One region of the Clostridium nitrophenolicum genome, then DNA from elsewhere that is predicted to be linked to it. Evidence: predicted binding sites of a transcription regulator. Region 1 holds the regulator's gene; each other region holds the start of a gene.
The links. Region 1 encodes Rex, which represses fermentation and respiration genes when NADH is low (regulators of the CRP and FNR family bind a similar motif). Its sites were predicted from a motif close to ATTGTTAANNNNTTAACAAT; they were not measured.
Positions count from the first base shown of each region.

Region 1 (7,628 bases):
GTAGATTTTTATTTTGCCCATTTTGTGGACAAAGATTTGATGAAATTTCTCAGGGATTCTCATTTTGTCCTTATTGTGGTAAGACATTGCAAACTAGTAAATAAGTGCATTACGTTGACTAGATTAAATAACTTTAAAATAAAAAACAGCTGACAATATCAGCTGTTTTTTGATTTACAATAAGCTTTCCCACTCTTCGTATAAATCATCTAGATCATTTTGGGAATCTAGTAGTTGTTTATTTATATTTTCGCTTTTTTCCGGATTGGAATAGACATCTTCAAGACAAAGTTGATTTTGTAACTCTACTATATATTTTTCTAGGTTTGAAATCTCAGTTTCTATATTTTTAACTCTTAATTTTTTTTCTTTTTCTGCTTTTTCCACTTCTCTTTTTTTCTTTTTCTCATTTTGTATTTGTGTTTTTGTTTTTCCAAAACTCTCTTCTTCCAATTGAAACCTTAGTGGATTCTTCTTTTTCTCTATATAGTAACTATAGTTACCTAAATATTCTCTAACTCCATCTTCATTTAATTCATATATTTTACCTATAACCTTATTTAAAAAATATCTATCATGGGATATTACGAGAACAGTACCATCATATCCCATAATGGCATCCTCTAAGGCCTCGCGAGACACTATATCAAGATGGTTTGTTGGTTCATCTAATAATAGAAAGTTGGATTTAGAAAGCATAAGCTTTAATATATTGATTCTACATTTCTCTCCTCCACTTAAGGAAGATACCATTTTAAAAACGTCATCGCCTCTAAAAAGAAAAGCTGCTAAAGCATTTCTGATTTCAGTTGTAGTTAGTTCAGGGAAATCATCCCATACCTCATCTATAACAGTATTCTCTGGATTTATATTAGCTTGCTCTTGCTCATAATAACCTATAAAGACATTTTTACCAAGGCATGACACACCATTATCTGGAGAAATTTCATCCATGATTATTTTAAATAGAGTGGTTTTACCTCTGCCGTTTTCTCCTATAAGAGCTACTTTCTCACCTTTTTTAATATCAAAGTTGAGATCATAGAATAAAGTTTTATCTCCGAAGCTTTTACTCAAATTTTCCACATGCAACACATCGTTACCGCTTTTAATTTGAGTTTCAAAGGTTACATTACCTAATCTTTCTTCTTTATCGGGAGCTTTTATTCTTTCAATTTTATCTAGAGCTTTTTGTCTGCTTTCTGCAGCTTTTACACTTTTTTCACGATTGAAAGACCTATATCTTTCAATTATCTCTTCTTGTCTTTTAATATCTGCTTGCTGAAGAGTATATGCTTTTAATTGTACTTCATAATTTTTCTGTTTTAAATCAATATAAGAAGTATAATTACCATTATAACAGTTTACATGTCCGTGTATTAATTCGAAAGTTTTATTTGTTATGGCATCTAAAAAGTATCTATCATGAGATATTATGATTATGGTTCCTTTGTATGCATTTAAGTATTCCTCTAACCATTCAATAGCATCTAAATCAAGGTGATTTGTAGGCTCATCTAATAATAAGATATCAGGTTTTATTAAAAGAAGTTTACAAAGAGCAACTCTAGTTTTTTGTCCTCCGCTTAAGACTTCTATAGGCTTATTATAATCCTGTTCTGTAAAGCCGAGACCTTTTAATACCTTACTTATTTCAGCTTTGTAAGTATATCCACCTCTATTTTGATAAAGCTCTGAGGAGGTGGTGTAATCTTTAATTATCTTATTATGATATTCTTCTTTACTAGAGTCATAAGGTTCATTCATTAATAACTCAAGCTTCTCTAATTTATTTTCTAAATTTATTAGATCCTCGAAAACAGTAAGAAGCTCACCATATATAGTGCTTGAAAAATCTAATGAAAGATGTTGAGATAAATATCCTAAAGTTTTATTTTTATCTATAAATAATTCTCCATTATCATAATCAATTTGATTAGTGATAATTTTGAAAAGTGTAGACTTTCCTGCACCGTTTGGTCCTATTAATCCAACTCTTTCGCCCTCATTTATGTTGAAAGTAACATTTTCAAGTATGACATCTATTCCAAATCCTTTATTAATATCTTTACAACTTAAAACTACCATAAGTTCACCTTCCTTAACCATTAATATTTTACTATGGTTGAAGATTTTTTTGTAGATTAATTTTGATAATTTAACACAATAATTAAATATAATAGCTTTGCATAAGAATTATTTACTAATTAAAAATTTATATTAAAAAATTTGATAGCAAAAAGAATGAGAAAAAGACAATAATAGATAGTAATAAATAAAAAATATACTATTGACATATTATATAATTAAATAATACTATAAAAAGTGGGATGAAGTAATAGTTAAATGATAAAATATAAACAATGTGTTTAGGAATTATATTAATTTGTGGTATACAAGTGGAGGTGCAGAATGGATAAGAAAAAAAATATATCAATGGCTGTAATAAAAAGATTACCTAAGTATCATAGATACCTAGCAGAATTAATGAGAAATGATGTTGATAGAATATCTTCAAAAGAGTTAAGTGAAAAAATAGGCTTTACAGCCTCACAAATAAGACAGGATTTAAATTGTTTTGGAGATTTCGGACAACAAGGTTACGGCTATAATGTTAGTGAATTATATAACCAAATAAGTGGAATATTGGGACTTACTAAGGAATATAAAACAGTAATAGTAGGAGCTGGAAATATAGGTCAAGCAATAGCAAACTATTCGCAATTTGAAAAATTAGGGTTTACGTTAAATGGGATTTTTGATATTAATCCTAAGCTTATGGGACTAAAAATAAGAGATATAGAAATACAGGATATAGATTATCTAGGTGATTATTTAAAAGAAAATCCAACAGATATAGGAATAATATGTGTTCCAAATAATAATGCTCAAAAAATTTGTGAAACTTTTGTTAAAAATGGCGTTAAGGGAATATGGAACTTTGCCCCGATTGACTTAGTTGTTCCAGAAACCGTGAAGGTTGAAAACGTACACCTTAGCGATAGTTTACTTACACTTAGTTGTTTGCTAAATGACATAGAATAAATAAAAAAAATATAAAATTTAAATTTATAAATATCAGAAATTAGCATAATTATACGCTAATTTTCTGCATATTTGTAAATTTGATATTGAAATGCATAATACTGGAAGTGTATAATGGTAATTGAGGTATATACTTTAATTATTTTTTGTAAACGTTTGTTATAATATTAACAAAAAGTTTATTTATAATTAAAGTAGATTTGAAGACCGTTAAATCATGGGGGGGATTATATAAGTGAATATAGTAGTTTGTTTGAAGCAGCTGTCAGACACAATGGAAGTAAAAATAGATTCAAAAACTGGGATTGCTATAAAGAGATGTGGGTTACCTATAATCAATTCACAGAGTGAAAGCATACTAGAGAAAGCATTAGAATTGAAAAGAGATAGAGGAGCTAAAGTTACAGTAATATGTATGGAAACTCTCCATTCGGAAACGGTGTTAGAGGAAGCAATAGCTATGGGCGCAGATGAAGGCATACTCATATCAGATAAAAGCTTAGCTGGAGCAGGAGAAGTATCTATATCAAGTATATTAGCTGCAAAAATAAAAAAATTAAATTATGATATATTATTTATTTCAAAACAGGTTATAGAAGATAGTGATGAAGAAATTGCCACGGAAATAACCAGGTATTTAGGGACTCCAAGAATTATTTTTAGAGAAACAATAGACTTTAAAGATGCAGAGTTGGCTTAGATTTTTTCTTGAAAAAATTATAAATTTAATACATTAAATTCCCTCAATTTCAGATTTTTATATAAATTTATACAAATTATCGATTAGTTATACAAAAATAAATTTAATATGTTATAATTAAGTGGGGATGAGAGTGCGATTAATATATTAAACATATTTTACGGAGGGGAATAGAAATGTACAAAATTGTAGACAAAAGATTATTGGCGCCAAACATTTATCTAATGGATGTAGAAGCTCCAAGAGTTGCGAAATCATGTTATCCTGGACAATTTGTTATAGTAAAAATGGATGAAAGAGGAGAGAGAGTACCTCTAACAATCTGCGATTATGATGCAAAAAAGGGAACTGTAACTATAGTATTCCAAACACTTGGTGATTCTACTAAGAGAATGGCTGAATATGAAAAAGGTCAAAATTTTACAGATTTTGTAGGGCCATTAGGACAAGCATCAGATCTTGTTCATGAAGATATAGAAGAATTAAAGAAAAAGAATATAATCTTTATAGCTGGCGGTGTAGGTACAGCACCAGTGTATCCACAAGTTAAATGGCTCCATGAAAATGGAATCGATGTAGACGTTATCGTTGGATCTAAATCAAAGGAATATTTATTACTTGAAAAAGAAATGATGGCTGTATGTAAACATTTATATGTTGCTACAGATGATGGAAGCTATGGATATAAGGGACTTGTTACAAACCTATTAAAAGAACTTATAGATAATGAAGGTAAGAAATATGATCACGTGGTAGCTATAGGACCGATGATCATGATGAAATTTGTTGCTAAGCTTACAAAAGAGTATGGAATTAAGACTGTAGTAAGCTTAAATCCAATAATGGTTGATGGAACAGGAATGTGTGGTGCTTGTAGAGTAACAATTGGCGACGAAGTAAAATTTGCTTGTGTTGATGGACCAGAATTTGACGGACATCTAGTAAATTTTGATGAAGCAATGAGAAGACAAGCTATGTATAAGAGTGAAGAAGGAAGAAAAATTTTAAGAGAAGTAGAAGGCGACACTCATCATGGAAAAGGCTGCGGATGCGGAGGTGACAAATAATGGACAGAATGAAAAGGATACCAATAAAAGAACAAGATGCAAAAGAAAGAAGCACTAATTTTGCTGAAGTTTGTTTAGGATACACTAACGAAGAGGCAATGGAAGAAGCATCAAGATGCTTAAATTGTAAAAATCCTAAATGTGTAGGAGACTGTCCTGTAACAATAAGCATCCCAGAGTTTATATCAAAGGTTAAGGAAGGAAACTTTGAAGAAGCGGCTAAAATTATAGCTAAATCAAGTGCACTTCCAGCAGTATGCGGAAGAGTATGTCCACAGGAATCTCAATGTGAAGGAAAATGTGTACTTGGTATAAAGGGAGATGCTGTAGCTATAGGTAAGCTTGAAAGATTTGTTGCTGATTGGTCAAGAGAAAACAATATAGACTTATCCGAAACAAAGCCTAAGAACGGTAAAAAGATTGCTGTAATAGGAAGTGGTCCTGCAGGACTTACTTGTGCAGGAGACCTTGCAAAGCTAGGATATGAAGTAACTATATTCGAAGCACTACATGAAGCAGGTGGAGTTTTAGTTTATGGAATTCCAGAATTCAGACTTCCTAAAGAAACAGTTGTTAAACACGAAGTTGAGAATGTTAAAAAGTTAGGCGTTAAGATAGAGACTAACGTTATAGTTGGTAGAACTGTTACAATAGATCAACTTGTAGAGGAAGAAGGCTTTGATGCAGTATTCATTGGATCAGGTGCAGGACTTCCTAAGTTTATGGGAATACCAGGAGAAAACTTAAATGGAGTATTCTCAGCAAACGAATTCCTAACAAGAAATAATCTAATGAAAGCATTCAAAGAAGATTATGATACACCTATAAGAGTAGGTCAAAAGGTAGCTGTAGTTGGCGGCGGAAACGTTGCTATGGATGCTGCTAGAACCGCATTAAGACTTGGAGCAGAGGTTCATATAGTTTATAGAAGATCAGAATCAGAACTTCCAGCAAGAGTTGAAGAAGTACATCATGCAAAAGAAGAAGGTGTAATACTAGACATTCTTACAAATCCTACAGAAATCATAGGTGATGAAAATGGATGGGTTAAAGGCATGAAGTGTGTAAGAATGGAACTAGGTGAACCAGATGCATCAGGAAGAAGAAAACCTGTTGTTGTAGAAGGTTCAGAATTCATAATGGACGTAGATACAGTAATTATGTCCCTTGGAACATCACCAAATCCATTAATATCTTCAACTACAAAGGGCTTAGAAATAAATAAATATAAGTGTATAGTAGCAGAAGAAGAAACTGGTCTTACATCAAGAGCAGGAGTATATGCTGGAGGAGATGCCGTAACAGGAGCTGCTACAGTTATACTTGCTATGGGAGCAGGTAAAAAAGCTGCTAATGCTATTGATGAATTCTTAAATAAAAAGTAAATTGTGTTAATATGAAATTTACAATGCTGTATTAGCTTTAAGACTAATACGGCATTTTTTTATATGATTTGAGCAATGATTATTAAATAATATTTATTTCATGATAGGAAAAATTGTTGTAAAATGTATAATATAAAGTAAAAAAATTGGAGGTAGAGATATGTTAGTAGAAAAGGTAAAAAAATACTACGGAGAGGAATATGATTTGAATTGTGCGGAAACCATAATATATGCAGCTAATGAGGAATATAATTTGGAATTGGACAAAAAGACTTTAAAGACAATGGCTGCTTTTGGTGGCGGTATGGCAATTGAAAGCGTATGTGGTGTAATTACTGGTTCTTTGGCTGTATTAGGGATACTCTTTACTAAAGAAAGAGCTCATGAAAGTGATAGAATTAAAGAGCTCACAAAAGAATTTTTTAATAAATTCGAAGAGAAGTTCGGAACAAACAGCTGCAATAAACTGAAAGAAGGATACAGAACTGAGGAAAGTAGATGCAGTGTCATGTTGTATTCAGCAGCAGAAATATTAGACGAAATAATTATAAGAGAGAGAGCAGAATAACTCTCCGTGTGTGGGAGGCAATAGTATGGATTTTAACTACATAGAAACTTTTGAAAATAGTATAGTAATAAAAGGTGTTAGGAATTTTGAGCTGGATCATATATTTGAATGTGGGCAGTGCTTTAGATGGAATAGGCAAGAGAATGGCAACTATATAGGAGTGGCTTTCGGTAGAGTAATAGAAGTAGAAAAAAAAGGCGAAGATGTTATAATATTTAATACAACTGAAGATGAATTTAATAGTATATGGAGTAATTATTTTGATTTATACAGAGATTATTCAGAGATAAAGAATGTACTAAGTAAGGATTCTATCCTAGAAAAGTCAGTAGAGTTTGGACATGGAATTAGAATACTTAGGCAGGACCCCTTTGAACTGATAGTTTCATTTATTATATCGGCAAATAATAGAATACCTATGATTAAGAGAGCAATAGAAAAGATAAGTCAAAAGTGGGGTAATGAATTAGAATACAAAGGGAAAAAATACTTAGCATTTCCTACGATAGAGCAGCTTAATAAAGCAACAGAAGAAGAGTTAGAGAAATGTGGCACAGGTTTTAGAGCGAAGTATATAAAGAATACAGTAGATAATATTTATGCTAACACAATAAAGAAAGATCAATACGATGAAAAGTATGATATTGATTGGATAAAATCCCAGGAAGATGATATATGCCACAAGGAACTGCAAAAATTTATGGGAATTGGACCTAAAGTTGCTGATTGTATAATGCTGTTTTCGATGCAGAAATACTCAGCATTTCCTGTTGACGTATGGGTAAAAAGGGCAATGCATTATTTCTATTTAGCCCCAGATGTGTCTCTAAAAAAGATAAGAGAATTTGGTATTAATAAGTTTG
Region 1 covers NZ_AP042469.1:5,165,782-5,173,409, reverse strand. The annotation lists gene ACZ5N4_RS24580 (response regulator) at 1-104, shown strand, start outside; gene abc-f (ribosomal protection-like ABC-F family protein) at 175-2,088, opposite strand; gene ACZ5N4_RS24570 (redox-sensing transcriptional repressor Rex) at 2,413-3,045, shown strand; gene ACZ5N4_RS24565 (adenine nucleotide alpha hydrolase family protein) at 3,281-3,745, shown strand; gene ACZ5N4_RS24560 (sulfide/dihydroorotate dehydrogenase-like FAD/NAD-binding protein) at 3,922-4,812, shown strand; gene gltA (NADPH-dependent glutamate synthase) at 4,812-6,197, shown strand; gene ACZ5N4_RS24550 (C-GCAxxG-C-C family (seleno)protein) at 6,358-6,765, shown strand; gene ACZ5N4_RS24545 (DNA-3-methyladenine glycosylase family protein) at 6,791-7,628, shown strand, end outside.

Region 2 (7,628 bases), 1.8 Mb from region 1:
CATAAAGATAAATGTATATGTAGGGTAAAGGGAAATAGTTTTTTAATATAAATTCAGTTAGGTGGTGAGCTATAAATATGTATAAGAAAAACATTTTAAAAAACGACAGTATAATTTTAAATATTATAATGGACACGCTTTATGATGGTATTATAGCTATTAATAAAGAAGGTTTCATTACAATGATTAGTAAAGGTTATGCTATGATTTTTAAAAAGAAAAGAGAGGATATTATTGGGAAGCACATAACAGAAATAGTTGAAGAAACAAGATTACCTAGGGTAGTCAAAACTGGACAAGCTGAAATAGCAGAGTTGCTAAAAATAGATAGTCAATACTTAATTGTCAGTCGTATACCTATTGTTAAAGATGGGGAAGTAATTGGAGCCATTGCAAAGATTATATTTAAAAGCATAAAAGATTTAAATGATATGCATGAACATATAAACGCAATGAAAAAACAACTTAAAGGATTAACTAATAATATATCCGCATTAAATAGAACAACTTATTCCTTTGATGATATCGTTGGAGAAGGGGTATTAATAAAAAGTGCAAAAAGATTTGCTGAAAAAGCTGCATGGAGCTCTTCAAATGTTTTACTATTAGGTGAAAGTGGGACGGGTAAAGAACTTTTTGCCCATGCTATTCATAAGGAAAGCAGAAGAAGGAATGGTGCTTTTATCAAAGTTAACTGCGGAGCTATTCCAGGAGAACTTCTTGAATCTGAACTCTTTGGATATGAAGGTGGTTCTTTCACAGGGGCAAAAAAAGAAGGAAAGATAGGTAAATTTGAATTAGCAGATGGTGGTACTATTTTTTTAGATGAAATAGGAGATATGCCAATATATATGCAGGTTAAACTTTTAAGAGTACTTCAGGAAAAGGAAGTTGAAAAAATAGGGTCAGATGGTCCTAAAAAAATAGATGTAAGAGTTATAGCAGCCACTAATCAAAATTTAGAACAATTAGTGAAAGAAGATAAGTTCAGAAAGGACTTATTTTATAGATTGAACGTTTTAACAATTAACGTTCCATCATTAAAAGAAAGAAGAGAAGATATTGAAACAATAGTTTATCATATTATTAATAAAATAAGTAACAAAGTAAGTAAATATATTGAGGGGATTTCAAATGAGGCTTTGGAATATATAAAAAGTTACAGTTGGCCAGGAAATATAAGAGAACTGGAAAATGTACTTGAAAGAGCAATAACAATTATTGAAAATGAAACAGTAATAGATGTAAAACATCTTCCTTCTAAAATAACAGAAATAAGAGAGTGTAAACCTGTTAGAAATCTTCAAGATATATTAAATGATACAGAAAAAGAAGCAATTTTAAATAGTATTAGTGTTGCGAAGGGAAATAAATCAAAGGCAGCACAACTTCTAGGCATAAGTAGATCAAGTTTATATGAAAAAATGTCAAAGTTGCATATAGATTAGAGTGACAAAATTAAAACTGAATTTACTATGTGTTAAGCGAGAAGATAAACTCAATTGATATTAGGAAGCTCCAAAAAATATTTTTTTGGGGCTTTTAGTTATATATTTAACAATTTGTTTATTTTTGACAGTTATTGTACGGAAAACTATACATTTTAAAAAAGTGAAATTGTTATAAATTTATCAATTGTATAGAAATGTAGACAACTTTAGATTGAAATTGTCTTGAATATAACACAAATATTAAAAGAAATACTGATTTTGTTAAATATTATATTTAATTAAAATTGTAGAAAGGCTAAATTACTGGTTTTAATAAGTAAAATATCTTTGGCAAGGTATTTGCTATATCTATTTCGGGATACAAAAATTATATTTCAAATCTTTCAAGCATATATATTTTATATCAGCTTATAGTATTGATAACATTTTCACATCAATAGTATAAGTTAACAAAGTAACATTTAAATCAATAGAGGGGGAGGAGATTAAAAATGAGAGAAGTAGTTATAGCAAGTGCAGTAAGAACGGCTATTGGATCCTTTGGAGGGACTTTAAAGGATGTAGCAGCAGTAGATTTAGGTGCTGTAGTAATAAAAGAAGCTTTAAATAGAGCAGGAGTTAAAGGTGAAGCTGTAGATGAAGTAATAATGGGAAACGTTTTACAAGCGGGACTCGGACAAAATCCAGCTAGACAAGCTATGGTTAATGCAGGTCTTCCGGTTGAAGTTCCAGCAATGACTATTAATAAGGTTTGTGGCTCAGGTCTAAGAGCAGTTTCTCTGGCTTGTCAAATAATAAAAGCTGGAGATGCAGATGTAATTGTAGCTGGTGGTATGGAAAATATGTCAAAAGCTCCATATCTTTTAAATAATGCAAGATGGGGACAAAGGATGGGTAATGGAGAGTTTGTTGACGAAATGGTAACTGACGGTTTAACAGATGTATTCAATAAATACCATATGGGAATAACTGCAGAAAATATAGCTCAGCAATGGGGAATAACCAGGGAAGAGCAGGATAAATTTGCTTTAGCATCACAAAAAAAAGCTGAAACAGCTATAAAAGAAGGAAAATTCAAGGATGAAATAGTTCCGGTAGTTGTTAAAAAGAAAAAACAAGAAATAATATTTGAACAGGATGAATTTCCAAGATTCGGTGCGACAATTGAAGCTTTAGCAAAATTAAAACCAGCTTTCAAAAAAGAGGGTACAGTTACTGCTGGCAATGCGTCAGGAATAAATGATTGTGCAGCAGCAATAGTTGTAATGAGCGCAGAAAAAGCTAAAGAGCTTGGAGTTAAACCTCTTGCTAAAATAGTTTCTTATGGACAAAGAGGTCTTGAACCATCAATAATGGGTTACGGACCATTCCATGCAACTAAGATAGCATTAGATATGGCAAATTTGAAAATAGAAGATATAGATTTAATTGAAGCTAATGAAGCATTTGCATCTCAAAGTTTAGCTGTTGCTAAAGACTTAAAGTTCAATATGGACGTAGTAAATGTAAATGGTGGAGCTATAGCACTTGGACATCCAATTGGAGCGTCAGGAACGAGAATACTTGTAACACTATTACATGAAATGGCAAGAAGAGATGCTAAAAGAGGCCTTGCAACTTTATGTATAGGTGGAGGAATGGGGACCGCTCTTATAGTTGAAAGATAGCAATCTTAAAATATAGAGGAGGATTAACATGGAATTTAAGAATATAATTCTTGAAAAAAATGATAAAATTGCAACCATATCTATTAACAGGCCTAAAGCATTAAATGCTTTAAACTCGGAAACCTTAAAAGAACTTGATTGTGCTGTTGACATGGTAGCTGAGGATGAGGGAGTGTATGCAGTTATTTTAACCGGTGCCGGTGAAAAGGCTTTTGTTGCTGGTGCAGATATCACAGAAATGAAAGATATGTCAGTAGCTGAAGGAAGAAAATTTGGAATGCTTGGAAATAAAGTATTTAGAAAATTTGACTTGTTAGATAAACCTGTAATAGCTGCAGTGAATGGATTTGCACTTGGAGGTGGCTGCGAACTTTCTATGGCTTGCGATATAAGAATTGCATCAACTAATGCTAAATTTGGACAGCCTGAAGTTGGTCTTGGAATAACACCAGGTTTTGGTGGAACTCAAAGATTAGCAAGAATTGCAGGAATGGCAGTAGCAAAAGAGTTAATTTTTACAGGAAGAATTATTAAAGCTGAGGAAGCTCTTAGAGTTGGTTTAGTGAATAAGGTTGTTGAACCAGATAAAGTTATGGAAGAAGCTATAAGCTTTGCAAATACAATAGCAGCACAAGCTCCCATAGCCGTTAAGTATTGTAAAGCTGCTATAAATAGAGGTATGCAGTGTGATATAGAAACAGCACTTATGTATGAATCAGAAGTGTTTGGAGAGTGTTTTGCAACTGAGGATCAAAAAGAAGGTATGACAGCCTTTGTAGAAAGAAGAGAAAAAAGCTTTAAAAATAAGTAGGAGGTAATTTCATATGAATTTCGCACCAACAAAGGAACAAGAATTAGTAAGACAGATGGTTAGAGAATTCGCTGAAAAAGAAGTTAAACCAATAGCATCTGAAATAGATAGAACAGAAGAGTTTCCTATGGAAAATGTAAAGAAGATGGCTAAGTATGGAATGATGGGCATTCCATTTTCAAAAGAATATGGTGGAGCAGGAGGAGACACTCAATCATATATTATGGCAGTTGAAGAGTTATCAAAGGTATGTGCTACAACAGGTGTTATACTTTCAGCGCATACTTCATTGTGTGCTTCATTAATAAATGAATTTGGAACAGAAGAACAAAAACGAAAATATTTAGTACCACTTGCAAAGGGCGAAAAACTCGGTGCATTTGGCTTGACAGAACCAAATGCAGGTACTGATGCAGCAGGACAACAGTCAGTTGCAGTTCTTGAAGGAGATCACTATGTGTTAAATGGATCAAAAATATTCATAACTAACGGTGGAAAGGCTGATATATTTGTAGTATTTGCTATGACTGATAGAAGCAAGGGCGTTAAGGGGATATCCGGATTTATAATTGAAAAAGGATTCCCTGGATTTTCAATAGGAAAAGTAGAAGATAAGATGGGTATAAGAGCATCATCAACAACTGAGCTTATATTTGAGGACTGTATAGTTCCAGCTGAAAATTTAGTTGGAAAAGAAGGAAAAGGCTTTGGCATAGCAATGAAAAGTCTTGATGGAGGAAGAATTGGTATAGCAGCTCAAGCATTGGGAATAGCTGAAGGAGCCTTTGAAGAGGCAAAAAATTATATGAAGGAAAGAAAACAATTTGGTAAATCACTTGATAAATTCCAAGGTTTAAGCTGGATAATGGCAGATATGGATGTTGCTATTGAATCCGCAAGACATCTTGTTTATCTTGCTGCATGGAAGAAAGATAACAAACTTCCATATAGCGTTGATGCGGCAAGAGCAAAACTTCATGCTGCAAATGTTGCTATGGATGTTACTACTAAAGCTTTACAGTTATTTGGTGGATATGGATACACTAAAGACTATCCAGTTGAAAGAATGATGAGAGATGCTAAAATAACTGAAATATATGAAGGAACATCACAGGTTCAAAGGATGGTTATTTCCGGAAATATATTTAGATAACGAGGAGGATATTAGACAATGAATATAGTTGTTTGTATAAAACAAGTTCCAGATACAAATGAAGTTAAAATTGACCCAAAGACAGGGACGCTCATAAGAGAAGGAGTTCCATCAATAATGAATCCAGATGACAAGAATGCATTGGAAGAGGCTTTAGCAATTAAAGATAATCACGGGGCACATGTAACAGTAATTACAATGGGACCTCCACAAGCTAAAAATGCTTTGATTGAAGCAATAGCAATGGGAGCAGACGAAGCTATACTTATTACAGATAGAGCTTTTGCAGGTGCCGATACTTTGGCTACTTCTTATGCTCTTGCTAGTGCATTAAAGAGACTTGGCTATGATATAGTGTTTGCTGGAAGGCAGGCCATTGATGGGGATACTGCACAGGTTGGACCAGAAATTGCTGAGCATCTTAATATTCCTCAAGTAACCTATGTCGAAAAGGTTGAAGAAGTAGGAGAAGGATATATAAAAGTTAGAAGAGCTTGGGAAGATGGCTATGAAATAATAAAAGTTAAAACTCCTGCACTTTTAACAGCAATAAAAGAATTAAATATTCCAAGATATATGCATATGTCTAAAATATTTGGTGCTTTTGATAAAGAAATAAAAGTTTGGACTGCAGATGATATATATGTTGATAAAAGCCTTCTTGGACTTAATGGTTCACCAACAAGAGTTATGAAATCAGCAACTAAAGAAGCTAAAGGAAGTGGAGAATTGGTGGCTAAACCAGTTAAAGAAGCAGTAGAGTACACAGTTTCAAAATTAATTGAAAATCACTATATTTAGTTTGGAGGAATCTTAGATGAATATATCGGAACATAAAGGTGTATGGGTATTTGCAGAGCAGAGAGACGGGAAGCTTCAAAAAGTATCCCTTGAACTACTTGGAAAGGGAAGAGAAATTGCAGATAAATTAGGTACTGAACTTACTGCAGTTGTACTTGGATATAATACTCAAGACATAGCAGATAACTTGCTATCCTATGGAGCAGATAAAGTTCTTGCTTGTGACAATAAATTTTTATCACACTATTCAACAGATGCCTATACTAAAGTTATTTGTGACTTAGCTCTGGAAAAGAAGCCAGAAATAATATTCATAGGAGCTACATTTATAGGAAGAGACTTAGGACCAAGAGTTTCTGCAAGATTACACACAGGCTTAACTGCTGACTGTACTGGGCTTGACATAGATCCAGAAACTAATAACCTCATGATGACTAGACCAGCTTTTGGTGGAAATCTTATGGCTACAATAGTTTGTGGAAAGCACAGACCTCAAATGTCAACTGTAAGACCTGGAGTTTTTTCAAGACTAGAAAAAGATAACTCAAAAATAAACCCAGAAAAAATTCAAAAAGTAGATATTAAATTGACAGAAGAAGACATAAGAACAAAGACAGAAGAGGTAGTAAAGCTTTCAAAAAATATAATGGATATAGGAGAAGCTTCAGTACTTGTATCTGGTGGAAGAGGCGTTGGAAATGCAGAAAATTTCTCGATGCTTGAAGAGCTTGCTAAAGTTTTAGGTGGTACAGTAGCTGCCTCAAGAGCCGCTGTAGATATTAATTGGGCTGATAAGGCTATTCAAGTTGGACAGACTGGTAAAACTGTAAGACCTAAATTATATATTGCCTGTGGAATTTCTGGTGCAATTCAACATTTAGCTGGAATGCAGGACAGTGAATTTATAATAGCTATTAATAAAAATCCAGATTGTCCTATAATGAAGGTTGCAGACCTTGCGATAGTTGGAGATTTAAATAAAGTTTTACCAGAACTAACAGCTAAAATTAAAGCTCATAAAGAAGAAGCTGCCATATAGTAACTTTGTTTTTAATGGCATGTTTTTAGATTAGAACGTTGATTTGAAAAAAACAGTGTATCTAAGGCTTGAATTAGTGAAGCGGACATGCCATTTATATAATTTTTATCCGATAAGAATCAAATGGAGTTAAAACCCCATTTGATTTAAGTTTCATTTTATAAATGGGGGGGAAGTTAAATGAAAAAGATATGTGTATTAGGCGCAGGTACTATGGGAGCAGGTATTGCACAAGTATTTGCAGCTAAAGGATATGAAGTTGTACTAAGAGATATTAAAGATGAATTTGTGGAAAGAGGCATTTCTGGAATAAAGAAAGGTCTTTCAAAATTAGTAGCTAAGGGAAAAATGGCACAAGGAGATGCAGATGCTATAGCTAATAGAATAACAGGAACAACTGACTTAAATTTGGCAGCTAACTGTGATTTAGTAGTAGAAGCAGCAGTTGAAAATATGGATATAAAGAAAAAAATATTTGGAGAGTTAGATGAAATATGTAAACCAGAAACTATACTAGCATCAAATACATCTTCACTTTCAATAACTGAAGTTGCAGCAGCAACTAAAAGAGCAGATAAAGTTATAGGAATGCACTTCTTCAACCCAGCTCCAGTAATGAAGCTTGTAGAAATAATTAGAGGAATGGCTACATCACAAGAGACTTTTGATGCAGTTAAAGAGATGTCAATTTCTATAGGAAAAGACC
Region 2 covers NZ_AP042469.1:3,377,171-3,384,798, reverse strand. The annotation lists gene ACZ5N4_RS16175 (sigma-54 interaction domain-containing protein) at 78-1,448, shown strand; gene ACZ5N4_RS16170 (acetyl-CoA C-acetyltransferase) at 1,943-3,118, shown strand; gene ACZ5N4_RS16165 (short-chain-enoyl-CoA hydratase) at 3,147-3,929, shown strand; gene ACZ5N4_RS16160 (acyl-CoA dehydrogenase) at 3,943-5,082, shown strand; gene ACZ5N4_RS16155 (electron transfer flavoprotein subunit beta) at 5,101-5,883, shown strand; gene ACZ5N4_RS16150 (electron transfer flavoprotein subunit alpha/FixB family protein) at 5,900-6,922, shown strand; gene ACZ5N4_RS16145 (3-hydroxybutyryl-CoA dehydrogenase) at 7,103-7,628, shown strand, end outside.
Region 2: the regulator Rex is predicted to act here: its motif matches at 1,867-1,886, upstream of ACZ5N4_RS16170 (acetyl-CoA C-acetyltransferase).

Region 3 (7,628 bases), 930 kb from region 1:
GAGTTAAAGTATTTGATGTAAGGGAGGTTGAAGTATGAAGACTAAGAGAGTAGGGATGAGAAATATAAAAACAGCATTATCTGTAGCTTTATGTGTAGCATTATCACAGTTCTTAAATAGACAGGATATATTCTATGCAGCAATTGCGGCAGTTATGGCTATGCAAAGTTCGGTTTCAGATTCATTTAAAGCAGGGAAAAATAGAATGCTTGGAACTATGGTTGGCGCTTTGATAGGGCTTATATTTGCTTTAATTCATCCAGAGAATGTATTACTTTGTGGTATTGGAGTTGTTCTTATAATATATATCTGTGATTTACTTGATTGGAATAAGTCAATAACTATATCTTGTACGGTTTTTTTAGTTATAATGTTAAATTTAAAGGGAAGAAGTCCTGTTTCCTATAGTATGAGTAGAATAATAGATACATTCATAGGTATTGCTGTAGCTGTACTTGTTAATTATTTTATATCACCTCCCAAACACTTAGATAAGATATATACAGAATGCATATTAGCAATAGATAAAGTGTTTGATATTGTTAGAGACAAGTTCTGCAATAATAATGAATTAGACTTAAAGACATTGGAAAAAGAAATCTCAATCCTTGAAGAGGCATTAAATATATATTTATCAGAATTTAGGATAAAACAGATAGATATACAAATAAACAAGTTAAATGAAATCTTGGATATTTGCAAGAACATACATATGCACTTAAAGATAATCCAGTCCTTAGAAAATGATTATAGCTTAAATTATGAGAACTATTCAAGCGTTAAAGAGTTGTTTAGATGTGATTTTGACCATGAAGAAAAAAGTAGTGAAACTGGAGTTGTATATAATTATCATGTTAACAAAACCTTAAAAGGCCTTTATATGCTAAAGGATTTAAATAAAGATATACTGTATTCGTAATCTCCAATATTAATATGATGTATTTCTATTTCAGGTGTCTAAACTATTTGTAACTATATTGTAATAATTTATTTATAAAGTTTTGTTGTACGGAGATTAACAATGATAGTATAATTATAATGTTGTATAAAACTAAATGAGAGAGTGAGTGTGAAAAATGGATTTTTTGCTTATATTTAAGGCTGTTATTATTGGTATTGTAGAAGGTGTTACAGAGTTCTTGCCTATATCATCTACAGGCCATATGATTATTGTTGGAAATTTAATTAACTTTCAATCACCAGCATATCGAAAAGCTTATATAGATATGTTTGAAGTGGTAATTCAACTTGGTGCTATATTGGCCATTGTGGTATTGTATTGGAAGAAGATAAGAAACTCATTAGAAAATCTTGCTCCAGGAAAGTCAGGATTTAAGCTATGGTTTAATATAATAGTAGCATTTATACCATCTGCAGTTATTGGACTTCTTCTACATAAAACTATAGAAGAAAAGTTATTTAACGCTGTTACTGTTTCACTAGCGTTAGTGGTTGGTGGATTATTAATGATATTTATGGAGAATAAATATAGAAGAGGAAATACTACAAGAAGTATAGATGACGTAAATGTGGTACAAGCTTTTAAGATTGGTTGTTTTCAATGTCTTGCATTATGGCCAGGTATGTCAAGATCAGCTTCTACTATAATGGGAGCATGGGTAAGTGGATTGAATACATTCGCTGCAGCTGAATTCTCATTTTTCTTAGCTATACCTACAATGGTAGCTGCTAGTGGACTTTCGCTGATTAAACTTAGAATAGCAATGAATAGTGCTGAGATTATAGCTCTTATAGTAGGCTTTGTAGTGTCATTTGTTGTTGCGTTGGTAGTTGTAGAGAAGTTTATTAAATTCCTACAAAGAAAGCCTATGAGGATTTTTGCTCTATATAGAATATTGGTTGGAGTTATAATACTTGTATTAGCATTTACAAAGGTTATAGCTTAGATAGAATAAAACTCGGGATTTCCTGGGTTTTATTTTTTATAGATAGATTCTTTATAAATAGACTTTTATATAAGATAAAGTATTTTTACAAGACAAAAGAAGTAACAGTTCATATTAACAGTTATAATTTAATAGAGCAAAATAAAAAAGACGAGTTATAAAAACTCGTCTTGGTGCTGAAGACCGGAATCGAACCGGTACGGGTTTTAAAGCCCGCAGGATTTTAAGTCCTGTGCGTCTGCCAGTTCCGCCACTCCAGCATGTCGCTGTTGACAAGGTTTATTATATGATAAATACGGTGCTTTGTCAACATCATTGTAAAAATATTTTTTTATCCGCTTTAAAATTGTATCGTTCGTAATTATTGTTTCGTTGTAAGTTTAAATCTAGGACCAAAAATGCCCTCCTTATGGGTAATCAATGCGCTAGTAAAGAAAAAAGAAAAGCTTTTATCAGCTGCAATCTTTATGCCATTATCTATTACAACGTCATCATTAGGTTTTTGTTCATCCAGAACAATTTCTAGTTGAAGACCGCCTCAGCCAACTCCTCGTTTTTCTATTCTAATAGCTTCTTTATTTTGTTCTTTTAACATCTCTTTTATTAAGCCAACTGATTTTTTATCAATGGATACTATCATATTCATACACCACCCTTTTTAATTAAGTTACTTAATAAATTTAGAGCTGAGGAGTTCCTCAGCTCTACAGTTAAGCAGACATCCAAAATCTGTGATTTTGTGATGATCGCTTACTCATTCGACGAAAGAAGAAGGAGTTTCATTAATTTTTCTTCACTTCTTTAGTTATTGCAGCTTCTTTAACTGTTTCAACTTTATCGAAAACATTTATATACATTTGTTTAATTTCGCTTATTAATGGATATCTTGGATTAGCTCCTGTACATTGATCGTCAAAAGCTTGTTCTGACATATCATCTAAGCTAGCAAAGAATTTCTCTTTTGTAACTCCAGCTTCATGTATAGTCATTGGTATATTTATCTTAGTTTTTAATTCGTCTATAGCTTTTATTAATAATTCAACTTTTTCATCTTCAGTGTTTCCGCCTAGGTTTAGGTAATCAGCAATTTTAGCATATCTCCACTTAGCATTTGGATACTTATATTGTGGGAATGCAGCTTGTTTTCTTGGACTATCCACTGCGTTGAATTTAATAACTTCATTGATTAACAATCCGTTAGCAACTCCGTGTGGTATGTGGTGAGCAGATCCCAGTTTGTGTGCCATTGAGTGACATACTCCTAAGAATGCATTAGCGAATGCCATACCAGCCATAGTTGAAGCGTGAGCCATTTTTTCTCTTGCTTTTACGCTAGTTGTACCTTCAGCATAAGCTTGTGGTAAGTATTTGAATATTAATCTCATAGCTTCTAGTGCTAATCCATTTGTAAATTCTGAAGCAAGAACTGAAACGTAAGCTTCTATAGCATGAGTTAATGCGTCTATACCTGATGCAGCAGTTAATCCTTTTGGCATACCCATCATTAATTCAGCATCAACGATAGCCATATCTGGAGTTAATTCGTAGTCGGCAAGTGGGTATTTAACGCCTGTTTTTTCGTCAGTTATAACTGCAAATGGAGTAACTTCTGAACCAGTACCAGCTGATGTTGCCACTGATATCATCATAGCTTTATCACCTAAGTGAGGGAAAGCGTATACTCTCTTTCTTATATCCATAAATCTCATAGCTAGATCTTCAAATCTTACTTCTGGGTGTTCATACATTACCCACATAATCTTAGCAGCGTCCATAGCTGAACCACCACCAACAGCTATAATAGTATCTGGACTGTAACTCATCATTTCAGCAGCACCTTTTTTAGCTGTAGCTAGAGTTGGATCTGGTTCTACATCAGTAAATATCTTGAAGTCAACTCCGATTTCCTCAAGAACTTTAGTAACCTTATCGCAGTATCCTAATTCGTAAAGAACCTTGTCAGTTACTATAAATGCTTTCTTTTTATTCATATCTTTTAATTCTCTTAATGCAACTCCAAGTGAACCATATTTAAAGTAAACTTTTTCTGGAACTCTAAACCAAAGCATATTTTCTCTCCTCTCAGCTACACTCTTAATGTTTAATAGGTGTTTAGGACCAACGTTTTCTGATACAGAATTTCCACCCCATGATCCACAACCTAATGTTAGAGAAGGAGCTAATTTAAAGTTATATAAATCTCCTATAGCACCTTGCGCTGAAGGCATGTTTATTATTGTTCTTCCAGTCTTCATAGCAGCGCCGAATTTTTCTACTTTGTCTTTTGCAGTCATAGTATCAGCGTATAATACTGATGTATGACCAAATCCGCCTAACTCAACAAGTCTTTCAGCTTTAGCAAGTGCTTCATCAAAGTCCTTTGCTCTATATAAAGCAAGAACAGGGGATAGTTTTTCATGTGAGAATGCTTCTTCAAGCTCAACTGATTCTACTTCTCCAATAAGAACTTTTGCAGTCTCAGGAACTTTTACTCCAGCCATTTCAGCTATTTTGTAAGCTGACTGACCTACTATTTTAGCGTTTAAAGAACCATTTATTAATATTGTATTTCTAACTTTATCTATTTCATCTTTTTTGAGGATGTAAGCTCCTCTTTCTGCAAACTCTTTTCTTACTTCATTATATACTGAGTCTAGAGCTATTACTGATTGTTCAGAAGCACAGATAACACCATTGTCGAAAGTCTTTGAAAGAAGTATTGAGTTTACAGCCATTTTTATATGAGCAGTTTCATCGATTATAGCTGGTGTATTACCTGCACCAACACCGATTGCTGGTTTACCTGATGAGTAAGCAGCCTTAACCATTCCTGGACCACCTGTTGCAAGAGTTATGTCTGCTTGGCTCATAACAACCTGAGAAAGTTCAACTGATGGTTCATCTATCCATGCAACGATTCCTTCTGGAGCACCAGCTGCAACTGCTGCATCTAGAATTATTTTAGCTGCAGCTATAGTTGAATTTTTTGCTCTTGGGTGAGGGGAGAAGATTATAGCATTTCTAGTTTTTAAAGCTATTAGTGCTTTAAAAATAGCAGTTGATGTTGGATTAGTTGTTGGAACAACAGCAGCAATTACTCCTATTGGTTCTGCAACTTTCTTTATACCGAAGGACGCATCTTCTTCTATAACTCCACAAGTCTTATCATCTTTATATTTATTGTATATATATTCTGAAGCAAAGTGGTTTTTAATAACCTTGTCTTCTACAATTCCCATTCCAGATTCTTCTACAGCCATTTTAGCAAGCTTTATTCTTGCGTTATTTGCTGCCATTGCTGCTTGTCTGAAAATTTCATCAACCTGTTCTTGTGTGTAGGTAGAAAACTTTTTCTGAGCAGCTTTTACCTCTTCTAATTTTTTCATTAATTCGTCAATATTTGTTACTTTCATTGATTAGCACCTCTTTCTCAGTTTTTATTAATGAACACACTAAAGAGTTTTTAATACTCTAAATTATCGTTAAGTAAGTTAGTATTTACTGTTTTTGTTTACCACTCTTGTGATTTATAATACTATTATGTATCATTGTTTGTTAAATGTCAATCATACTTTGAGAAATTTTTATCAATATTTTTGTTAAAAATTAGTGTAAACGTTATCTAAATATAACAATATGCATAAAAATATAATAAAATTATATGAAACAGTAAAGATAACATTGTTAAATGATTAACTTTTGTAGAGTGAAACAGTTGGATAAAAGTTATGTAACAGATTTTAACAAAAATAAATTGTTAATAAATATATTTTTGTTTAGTAAACAAATTACTTCTATATAGATAAATAAATTCGAAGCTTAACTTACATGTAGTAGTTTCAGTAGATTATCATGGGATTAAATTTTATTACTTTCTAAATTAGGGGAGAGTACTACGGATAAGCTAATCAGGAAATTAGTCTACTTATTATCTGTATTCATAGCTGCATTCCTTCTGTACATTTAAGCAGACATAAAAAATCTGTGATTTTGATATGGTCGCTTACACAGAGTGCTGATTTAGTGATAGTCACTTACATAGAGTTCTAATTTAGACAAAGTTGTTTGTCTACAAGTGAATGAAAAATTGTGTTTCTATAGAGCAGGGGTGAAGATAAATATATATAGAGTAGTGCATAGATTAATTTTAAGATGCTATATAGATGTAGGAAAAAATGAAGTGATCTAAAATTTATAAAATAGATAAAGAGTTCGTTGACAGAATAATAAAATTAGCTAAGTAAGGCTTTACAAGATTTAAGAGCAAACTTATCCTAGTGTATCAGTATATGAAAAATCAAAAAAATAGTAGATATGATTAGAATAAAAAAGATAAAGTCGGATAAATAAGAGTATATTAGATTCATAAGCAATGTTTTGTGATAGAATAACACATGTCGTCGAGAGATGATAAAAACTTAATGAAATCAACAAAAGAAAAATGTTGACAAGAATTAAGTTGTATGATATTCTAATAAAACCAAAATATTTGGTCTTTGAAAATTAAACAGAGGTTAAAAGTTATTTAAACTTTTATTAAGTAAACTAAACCAGCAATTCTTTTGAACTACTTGTTAGTAGTCAAAAACAACAGTAATGAGCATTCAAACTTTTAAATTGAGAGTTTGATCCTGGCTCAGGACGAACGCTGGCGGCGTGCCTAACACATGCAAGTCGAGCGATGAAGCCCTTCGGGGTGGATTAGCGGCGGACGGGTGAGTAACACGTGGGTAACCTGCCTCAAAGAGGGGGATAGCCTCCCGAAAGGGAGATTAATACCGCATAACATTAGTTTTCCGCATGGAGAACTAATTAAAGGAGCAATCCGCTTTGAGATGGACCCGCGGCGCATTAGCTAGTTGGTGAGGTAAAGGCTCACCAAGGCGACGATGCGTAGCCGACCTGAGAGGGTGATCGGCCACATTGGAACTGAGACACGGTCCAGACTCCTACGGGAGGCAGCAGTGGGGAATATTGCACAATGGGCGAAAGCCTGATGCAGCAACGCCGCGTGAGTGATGAAGGCCTTCGGGTTGTAAAGCTCTGTCTTTTGGGACGATAATGACGGTACCAAAGGAGGAAGCCACGGCTAACTACGTGCCAGCAGCCGCGGTAATACGTAGGTGGCGAGCGTTGTCCGGATTTACTGGGCGTAAAGGATGCGTAGGCGGATTTTTAAGTGAGATGTGAAATACCCGGGCTTAACTTGGGTGCTGCATTTCAAACTGGAAGTCTAGAGTGCGGGAGAGGAGAGTGGAATTCCTAGTGTAGCGGTGAAATGCGTAGAGATTAGGAAGAACACCAGTGGCGAAGGCGACTCTCTGGACCGTAACTGACGCTGAGGCATGAAAGCGTGGGTAGCAAACAGGATTAGATACCCTGGTAGTCCACGCCGTAAACGATGAGTACTAGGTGTAGGAGGTATCGACCCCTTCTGTGCCGCAGTTAACACAATAAGTACTCCGCCTGGGAAGTACGATCGCAAGATTAAAACTCAAAGGAATTGACGGGGGCCCGCACAAGCAGCGGAGCATGTGGTTTAATTCGAAGCAACGCGAAGAACCTTACCTAGACTTGACATCTCCTGAATTACTCGTAATGGAGGAAGCCCTTCGGGGCAGGAAGACAGGTGGTGCATGGTTGTCGTCAGCTCGTGTCGTGAGATGTTAGGTTAAGTCCTGCAACGAGCGCAACCCTTATCATTAGTTGCTACCATTAAGT
Region 3 covers NZ_AP042469.1:325,972-333,599, forward strand. The annotation lists gene ACZ5N4_RS01520 (FUSC family protein) at 35-919, shown strand; gene ACZ5N4_RS01525 (undecaprenyl-diphosphate phosphatase) at 1,077-1,907, shown strand; tRNA gene ACZ5N4_RS01530 (tRNA-Leu) at 2,079-2,167, opposite strand; gene adhE (bifunctional acetaldehyde-CoA/alcohol dehydrogenase) at 2,690-5,320, opposite strand; rRNA gene ACZ5N4_RS01540 (16S ribosomal RNA) at 6,521-7,628, shown strand, end outside.
Region 3: the regulator Rex is predicted to act here: its motif matches at 5,480-5,499, upstream of adhE (bifunctional acetaldehyde-CoA/alcohol dehydrogenase).

Region 4 (7,628 bases), 1.3 Mb from region 1:
TTGCAGCTACCTTTTGGATTTCTCCAATTCTTTCAGTATCTTTAGCTAACTTTTCAAATACCCCAGGTCTTACTGTAGACATCTGTGGTCTGTGGTCTCCACAAACTATTGTAGCCATTAAGTTCCCACCAAAGGCTGGTCTTGTCATAAGTAAGTTTTTGTTTTCTGGATCTATATCAAGAGATGTACAATCGGCTGTTAGTCCTGTAGCAAGTCTTGCTGCTACTCTTGGTCCTAAATCCCTTCCTATGAATGTAGCCCCAACTAGTATTGCTTCTGGTTTTATATCCTTTGCTAAGTCACATATAACCTTTGTATATCCATCTGTTGTAAAGTGTTTTAAAAGTGGATTATCTACATATATTACTTTATCTGCTCCATATGCTACTAATTCTTTTGCTATATCATCTATATGACTTCCAAGTAAAAGAGCTGTTAACTCTACGCCTAACTTGTCTGCTAGTTCTCTGCCTTTTCCTAATAATTCTAAAGATACCTTTTGAAGTTTTCCGTCTCTTTGCTCAGCAAATACCCATACACCTTTATAATCTGCTATATTCATCTTAAACTCCTCCTGTAATTTTTAAATGAGTAAGCGATCATCACAAAATCAGAGATTTTGGATGCCTGCTTAGATGTAGTGTTTTTCTTTTAATTTTGAAACTGCATATGCTGCTACTTCTTTTGCTGGTAGATTTACTAATTCTCCTTGTCCCTTTGCTTCCTTTGTTGAAGATTTCTTAACCTTTGTTGGTGATCCAGCTAATCCAAGAAGAGATTTGTCTACATCTATATCAGCTGCACTCCATACTTTTATTTCTTTCTTGTATGTTTCAAAGATATTTGCCATATGCATATATCTTGGTTCATTTAATTCTTTTATAGCTGTCAAAAGAACTGGAGTCTTAACCTTTATTACTTCGTACCCATCTTCCCATGCTCTTTGTACTTTTAAGGAATCTCCCTCAACTTCTACTTTTTCTACATAAGTGATTTGCGGGATGTTTAAATGCTCAGCTATTTCTGGCCCAACCTGTGCTGTATCTCCATCTATAGCCTGTCTTCCTGCAAATACTATGTCGTAGTCTAACTTTCTTAATGCTCCTGCTAATGCATTTGATGTAGCCAATGTATCTGCTCCTGCAAAGGCTCTGTCTGATATAAGAATTGCTTCATCTGCTCCCATAGCTATTGCTTCTCTTAAAGCAGCTTCTGCTTGTGGTGGTCCCATACTTATTATAGTAACTTTTGCCCCTACCTTTTCTTTTAATACAAGTGCTTCTTCTAAAGCATTTTTGTCATCTGGATTTATTATTGATGGAACTCCTTCTCTTATAAGAGTTCCTGTCTTTGGATCTATTTTAACTTCTGTTGTATCTGGAACTTGTTTTAAACAAACTACTATATTCATTAATGTTGTCCTCCTTGTCTATTCTTATCTAAATATACTTCCTGAGATAACCATCTTCTGAACCTGTGAAGTTCCTTCATATATTTCAGTTATCTTAGCATCTCTCATCATTCTTTCAACTGGATATTCCTTTGTATATCCGTATCCACCAAACAGCTGAACAGCCTTAGTTGTTACTTCCATAGCAATATCTGCTGCAAATAACTTAGCTCTTGCTGCATCTACAGAGTAAGGAAGTCCAGCATCTTTCTTGCATGCTGCTTTGTATACTAAGTGTCTTGCTGCTTCGATTTTTGTATCCAATTCAGCTACTATCCAAGATAGTCCTTGGAATTTATCTAAAGATCTGCCGAATTGTTTTCTCTCTTTCATATAAGCTATCGCTTCATTGAAAGCACCTTCAGCTATTCCTAGTGCTTGAGCTGCTATACCAATTCTTCCTCCATCAAGAGTACCCATAGCAACACCAAAGCCTTTTCCTTCTTTGCTTAGTAAGTTTTCCTTTGGTACTATACAGTCTTCAAATATAAGCTCAGTAGTTGAAGATGCTCTAATTCCCATCTTGTCTTCTAGCTTACCTGTTGAGAAACCTTTGAATCCTTTTTCAACTATAAATGCTGAAATTCCTTTTGTTCCTTTGCTTCTGTCTGTCATAGCAAATACTATGAAGATATCTGCTGCTCCACCATTTGTTATAAATATTTTTTGTCCATTAATTATATAGTTATCTCCATCAAGAACCGCTGTAGTTTGTTGCCCTGCAGCATCTGTTCCTGCATTTGGTTCTGTTAATCCAAAGGCTCCCAACTTTTCTCCCTTTGCAAGATGTATTAAGTACTTTTGTTTATGCTCTTCAGTGCCATATTTATCAATTACTGAAGCACATAGTGAAGTGTGAGCTGAAAGAATAACTCCAGTAGTACCACAAACCTTTGATAACTCCTCAACTGCTAATATATATGAAAGAGTATCTCCACCGGCTCCGCCATATTCTTTAGAAAATGGAATACCCATCATTCCGTACTTAGCCATTTTTTCTACTGTCTCCATTGGAAACCTTTCTGTTTCATCAATTTCTGCTGCTAATGGCTTAACTTCATTTTCAGCAAATTCTCTTACCATTTGTTGTACTAATTGTTGTTCCTTTGACAATGTAAAATCCATAATTGGTCCTCCTCTTGATTTTTAGATAGATATTTGATTGTTTGTTAATAATCAAACAATTCTTATATATTAATTTTGCTTTATTTTATATTTTACCTATATCAGATTGATTTTAGCTATGTCTATTTGGAAGGGTTCAATCTTATATAGGTAAAATATAATTAACTGATCTATTTAAATTTTATTTAAGAATAGCTATTCAGAAACTTTTTTAGGAGGCATAACTAATGCTTCTCCATCTACAACAACTTTTCCATTTTGATTAGTACAAACCGTTCTTAGTTTAACTCTATTTTTCTCTACATTCATTTCTATAACTTCTACTTCTGCTTTAATTGTATCTCCAATATAAACTGGTGCAGTAAACTTAAGCTGTTGTCCCATATAAATTGTTCCTGGTCCAGGAAGATGCATACCAAGACAAGCTGAAATAAGACCAGAAACTAATATTCCATGTGCAATTCTACTCTTAAACATTGTTTTTTCTGATGCAGCTTGATTTACGTGTGCTGGATTTAAATCTCCAGTAATTCCAGCAAATAAGTATACATCTGTTTCAGATATAGTCTTTTCAATAGAAATCTTATCTCCAACTTTTATTTGATCGATTGTTAAACCTTGCATGATTTTACCTCCTATTTTTTAATACATAGTAGAAGAAAGATAAAGTATACCTTTGTTTAATTATTAAGGATAGTTTGTATATTTTAGAATAACAACTAGTCAAATCATATACTTGTCCAACTTCTACTATGCCTTATATATTTTGTTAAGAGCTTAAGGTCCACAGCCAAAATGGTCCACAGCCTTAGACACTCCTTACATTCTAACTTTATAGTAATTATTAATTATCTTTCTATAATAGCTGCTGCTCCTTGTCCTCCACCTATACATAAGGTTGCAAGACCTTTTTTAGCATCTCTCTTAATCATTTCATAAATTAGTGTGACTAAAATTCTAGCACCAGAAGCTCCGATTGGGTGTCCAAGAGCTATAGCCCCACCGTTTACATTTACAATATCCATGTTAAATTCTAGATCCTTTGCTACAGCTAAACTTTGTGCAGCAAAAGCTTCATTTGCTTCTATTAAATCTAAGTCTTTTACAGTTAACTTTGCTCTTTCTAAAGCTTCTCTAGTTGATGGAACAGGTCCATATCCCATAATTGAAGGGTCTAATCCCTTTGAACCAAAGGATACAATTTTCGCCAATGGTTTTATACCTAGTTCAGCTGCTTTTTCAGCACTCATTATAACCAATGCCGCAGCTCCATCGTTTATCCCTGATGCGTTACCTGCAGTAACAGTTCCAGCCTTTTTAAAGGCAGGTTTTAATTTTGATAAACTTTCAATTGTAACTCCTGCTTTAGGATATTCATCTGTGTCAAATACCTTTGGTTCTCCTTTTCTTTGCGGTATAATTACTGGAACTATTTCATCTTTAAATTTGCCTTCTTTGATTGCATTTTCAGCTTTTAATTGAGAATTTAAAGCAAATGTGTCCTGCATTTCTCTAGTTATATTCCATTGTTCTGCTATGTTTTCCGCTGTGATTCCCATATGATATCCATTAAAAGCATCTGTAAGTCCGTCAAATACCATGTCATCTACTAGCTTTCCATCGCCCATTCTTTGTCCCCATCTTGCATCTTTTAAAATATATGGTGCTCTAGACATACTCTCCATTCCACCAGCAACTATAATATCGTTATATCCAGATAAAATCATTTGAAAAGCTAAACTAACTGATCTTAAGCCGGATCCACACAACTTATTTAAAGTAAAGGATGGCACATCAACTGGAATGCCAGCTTTTACAGCAGATTGCCTTGCTGGATTTTGACCATTTCCAGCTTGTAATACATTTCCCATAATAACTTCATCTACTAATTCAGGTTTTACACCTGCTCTATTTAAGGCTTCCTTAATCACTATAGCTCCTAAATCAACTACTGACACATCCTTTAAGCTTCCGCCAAAAGAACCTACAGCTGTTCTAACCGCACTTGCTATAACTACTTCTCTCATGTTCTAACCCTCCAATTAATTCCTTATATATTCTTGTGGAACTTTATCAATTATTTGTTATAATCGAAGAATCCTTTTCCTGACTTTTTTCCTAAATATCCAGCCCTTGACATCTTTCTTAGTAATGGATGTGGTCTATATTTTGAGTCTCCAAATTCCGCATATAGTACTTCCATAATAGCCAAACATACATCAATTCCTATTAAGTCAGCCAATGCTAATGGTCCCATAGGATGGTTAGCTCCTAGCTTCATAGCTAAATCAATGTCTTCAGCGCTTGCAACATTATCTGCTAAAATTCCTACCGCTTCATTTATCATAGGTACAAGGATTCTGTTTACTACAAAGCCTGGCGCCTCTTCAACCTCTACAGGATCTTTTCCAAGTTTCTTAGAAACCTCAACTATAGTATTTTTAGTTTCTTCTGAAGTAGCAATTCCTTTTATAACTTCTACTAATTTCATAACTGGAACAGGATTAAAAAAATGCATACCTATAACCTTATCTGGTCTCTTAGTTGCACTTGCTACATCAGTTATAGATAATGATGATGTATTTGTAGCAAGTATAGCTTCTGGCTTACATAATTCATCTAACTCTGCAAATATCTTTTTCTTAATTGACATATTTTCAACTGCTGCTTCCACAACTAAATCTGCATCTTTAGCTAAACTCATATCTGTTGTAGGTGTTATTCTGCTAACTATATTTTTCTTTTCTTCTGCAGTAATTTTTCCTTTTTGAACACTTTTTTCAAGATTTTTAGAAATTATGTCAAATCCTCTTTGAACAAAACTCTCTTCAATATCTCTCATTACTACTTCATATCCAGTTTGTGCAAAAGCCTGCACAATTCCTGAGCCCATTGTTCCTGCTCCTAAAACAAATATTTTCATTCCAATTCCTCCTAAAAACACACCGTATTTTAATAATTTTACTTATTTATAAAATTTGCTTTTCTTTTTTCCAAAAATGCTTCCATACCCTCTTTTTGATCCTTAGTTGAGAAACATAACCCAAATAGATCTTTTTCTATTAGCATTCCTGTTTCTATATCACTTTCCGCACCTCTATTTATAGCAGTTTTTGAATATCTTATTGCGGCCTGTGCTTTAGAAGCAATCTTTTCAGCTAAAGTTAAAGCTTCAACCATTAACTCATCGTGAGGTACAATTTTATTTACTAATCCTAGTTTTTCCGCTTCAACTGCATTGATCATATCGCCAGTAAAAATTATCTCCTTTGCCTTAGCTACTCCAACTAAACGTGATAGTCTTTGAGTTCCTGCAAAACCTGGGATGATTCCTAATCCAACTTCTGGTTGTCCAAACTTTGCTTTCTCTGAAGCTATTCTTATATCACAGCTCATAGCTAATTCACATCCACCACCTAATGCAAAGCCATTTATAGCTGCTATAATTGGCTTTTCCATAAGTTCCATTTTTCTAAATACGCCTAACCCTAATTCCGCAAATTTTCTAGCCTGCTCCGGAGTTTTATCCTTCATTTCTGATATATCTGCTCCAGCAATAAAAGCTTTACCATATCCAGTTACTATTAGGACATAGATTTCTTCATCATTTTCTATTTCATCTAATACTTGATTAAATTCTTTTAAAACATCACTATTTAATGCATTTAATACCGATGGCCTGTTAAAGCTTAATGTAGCAATATGATTTTGTTTATCTAGAACAACGTTTTCATATTTCAAAGTAATCCCCCCTTCATTAATGTATTTAGCAAAAACCATGCCATATTATTTATCTGTGTTAACCCCCTCAAAATACGTGGTCTTACTAAATTTCTTATAAATTAACTTCTTTGACTTTATGTATATTATTTATACATATTTTTTGTTAATACTAGCTTTTCCCGCAATAATTGAATGCTTGAAAATTGTCTATAAACTATACATGTCAATAAGTTTTACATCTTGCATTCACAAGGATTTGTAGTATAGCTCAAAGCAAAAAAAGTAATTTCTTTAATGAAAAGAGGTAACGAAAAAATCTCAATAAAAAATCCACATCTCTGGCTCAATTTATTCCAGAAATGTGGATTATTTTCCTATTATTTATTCTGTTACATTTTCATGTTTAAATTCTTCTACTTTTATCTCACCATTATTTTTGGTTATAGTTAAAGTATCTATTCCATATGGAGGATTATGTGGTCCTACAAATGTTAGAATTATTATATACGGACTCTATCCTTATTCCTAACTTATCTAATAAAAATCAAACTTATAAAAAATGTTATTGTGGAAAGCATTACAGCTATCATTAGAACTCCCGTTATTAAAATGTTATACCTTATTAAATCAATAGCTAATATATACTTTGATAAATTTAAAGTATTCACCATAAATAATATTAGAAATATAATCCATAATCCTCTGAAAGCTCCCTTTATATCGGCAGAACTTAAAGATATATGAGAGGATATACATATAGATATAAATAAGAATACATAAAAGTATGGATTTTCAAAGTTCTTCAAGGAGAATATAACTTTTACCAACCCAGAATAAGAATTAATTATTCCTTCAATTGTACTTTTGCTTAACACTGTAACATGTAAGCTTTTAATTAATATATTGATAAACCCGTTATAAGCCTGTGGTATTATATATCTCATTAAAGCTATTATAGAAAAAATTCCTCCAAATATAGGTGCTATGCCTATAAAAAAGTTTCCTATCTGCTGATAAACACTACCTTGGTTATAGCTGTGTTGTACGTATCCCATTACCCCATTTTCATCCGGTTTTTGAAGTAATTTTATCTTAGTAATTTTATGTCCAAACAGCAAAGCAACGATGGCGTGACTCAATTCGTGAATTGGAACACCAATAAACCCTGTTATCATTAATGCCTTACTTCCAAAACGTCTCTGAAAATTTCTTATAGAATTATTTCGTAATACTCCAAGAAGCAATCCGACTAAAACAATCATTCCTATAAGATATACTGTTTCTATACAAGTTCTGATTAACAATTCGATTATAAATGTCATCATATGTT
Region 4 covers NZ_AP042469.1:694,621-702,248, reverse strand. The annotation lists gene ACZ5N4_RS03205 (electron transfer flavoprotein subunit alpha/FixB family protein) at 1-562, opposite strand, end outside; gene ACZ5N4_RS03200 (electron transfer flavoprotein subunit beta) at 632-1,411, opposite strand; gene ACZ5N4_RS03195 (acyl-CoA dehydrogenase) at 1,436-2,575, opposite strand; gene ACZ5N4_RS03190 (MaoC family dehydratase) at 2,771-3,199, opposite strand; gene ACZ5N4_RS03185 (acetyl-CoA C-acetyltransferase) at 3,424-4,602, opposite strand; gene ACZ5N4_RS03180 (3-hydroxybutyryl-CoA dehydrogenase) at 4,653-5,498, opposite strand; gene ACZ5N4_RS03175 (short-chain-enoyl-CoA hydratase) at 5,537-6,355, opposite strand; gene ACZ5N4_RS03170 (DUF3888 domain-containing protein) at 6,680-6,796, opposite strand; gene ACZ5N4_RS03165 (hypothetical protein) at 6,829-7,620, opposite strand.
Region 4: the regulator Rex is predicted to act here: its motif matches at 2,616-2,635, upstream of ACZ5N4_RS03195 (acyl-CoA dehydrogenase).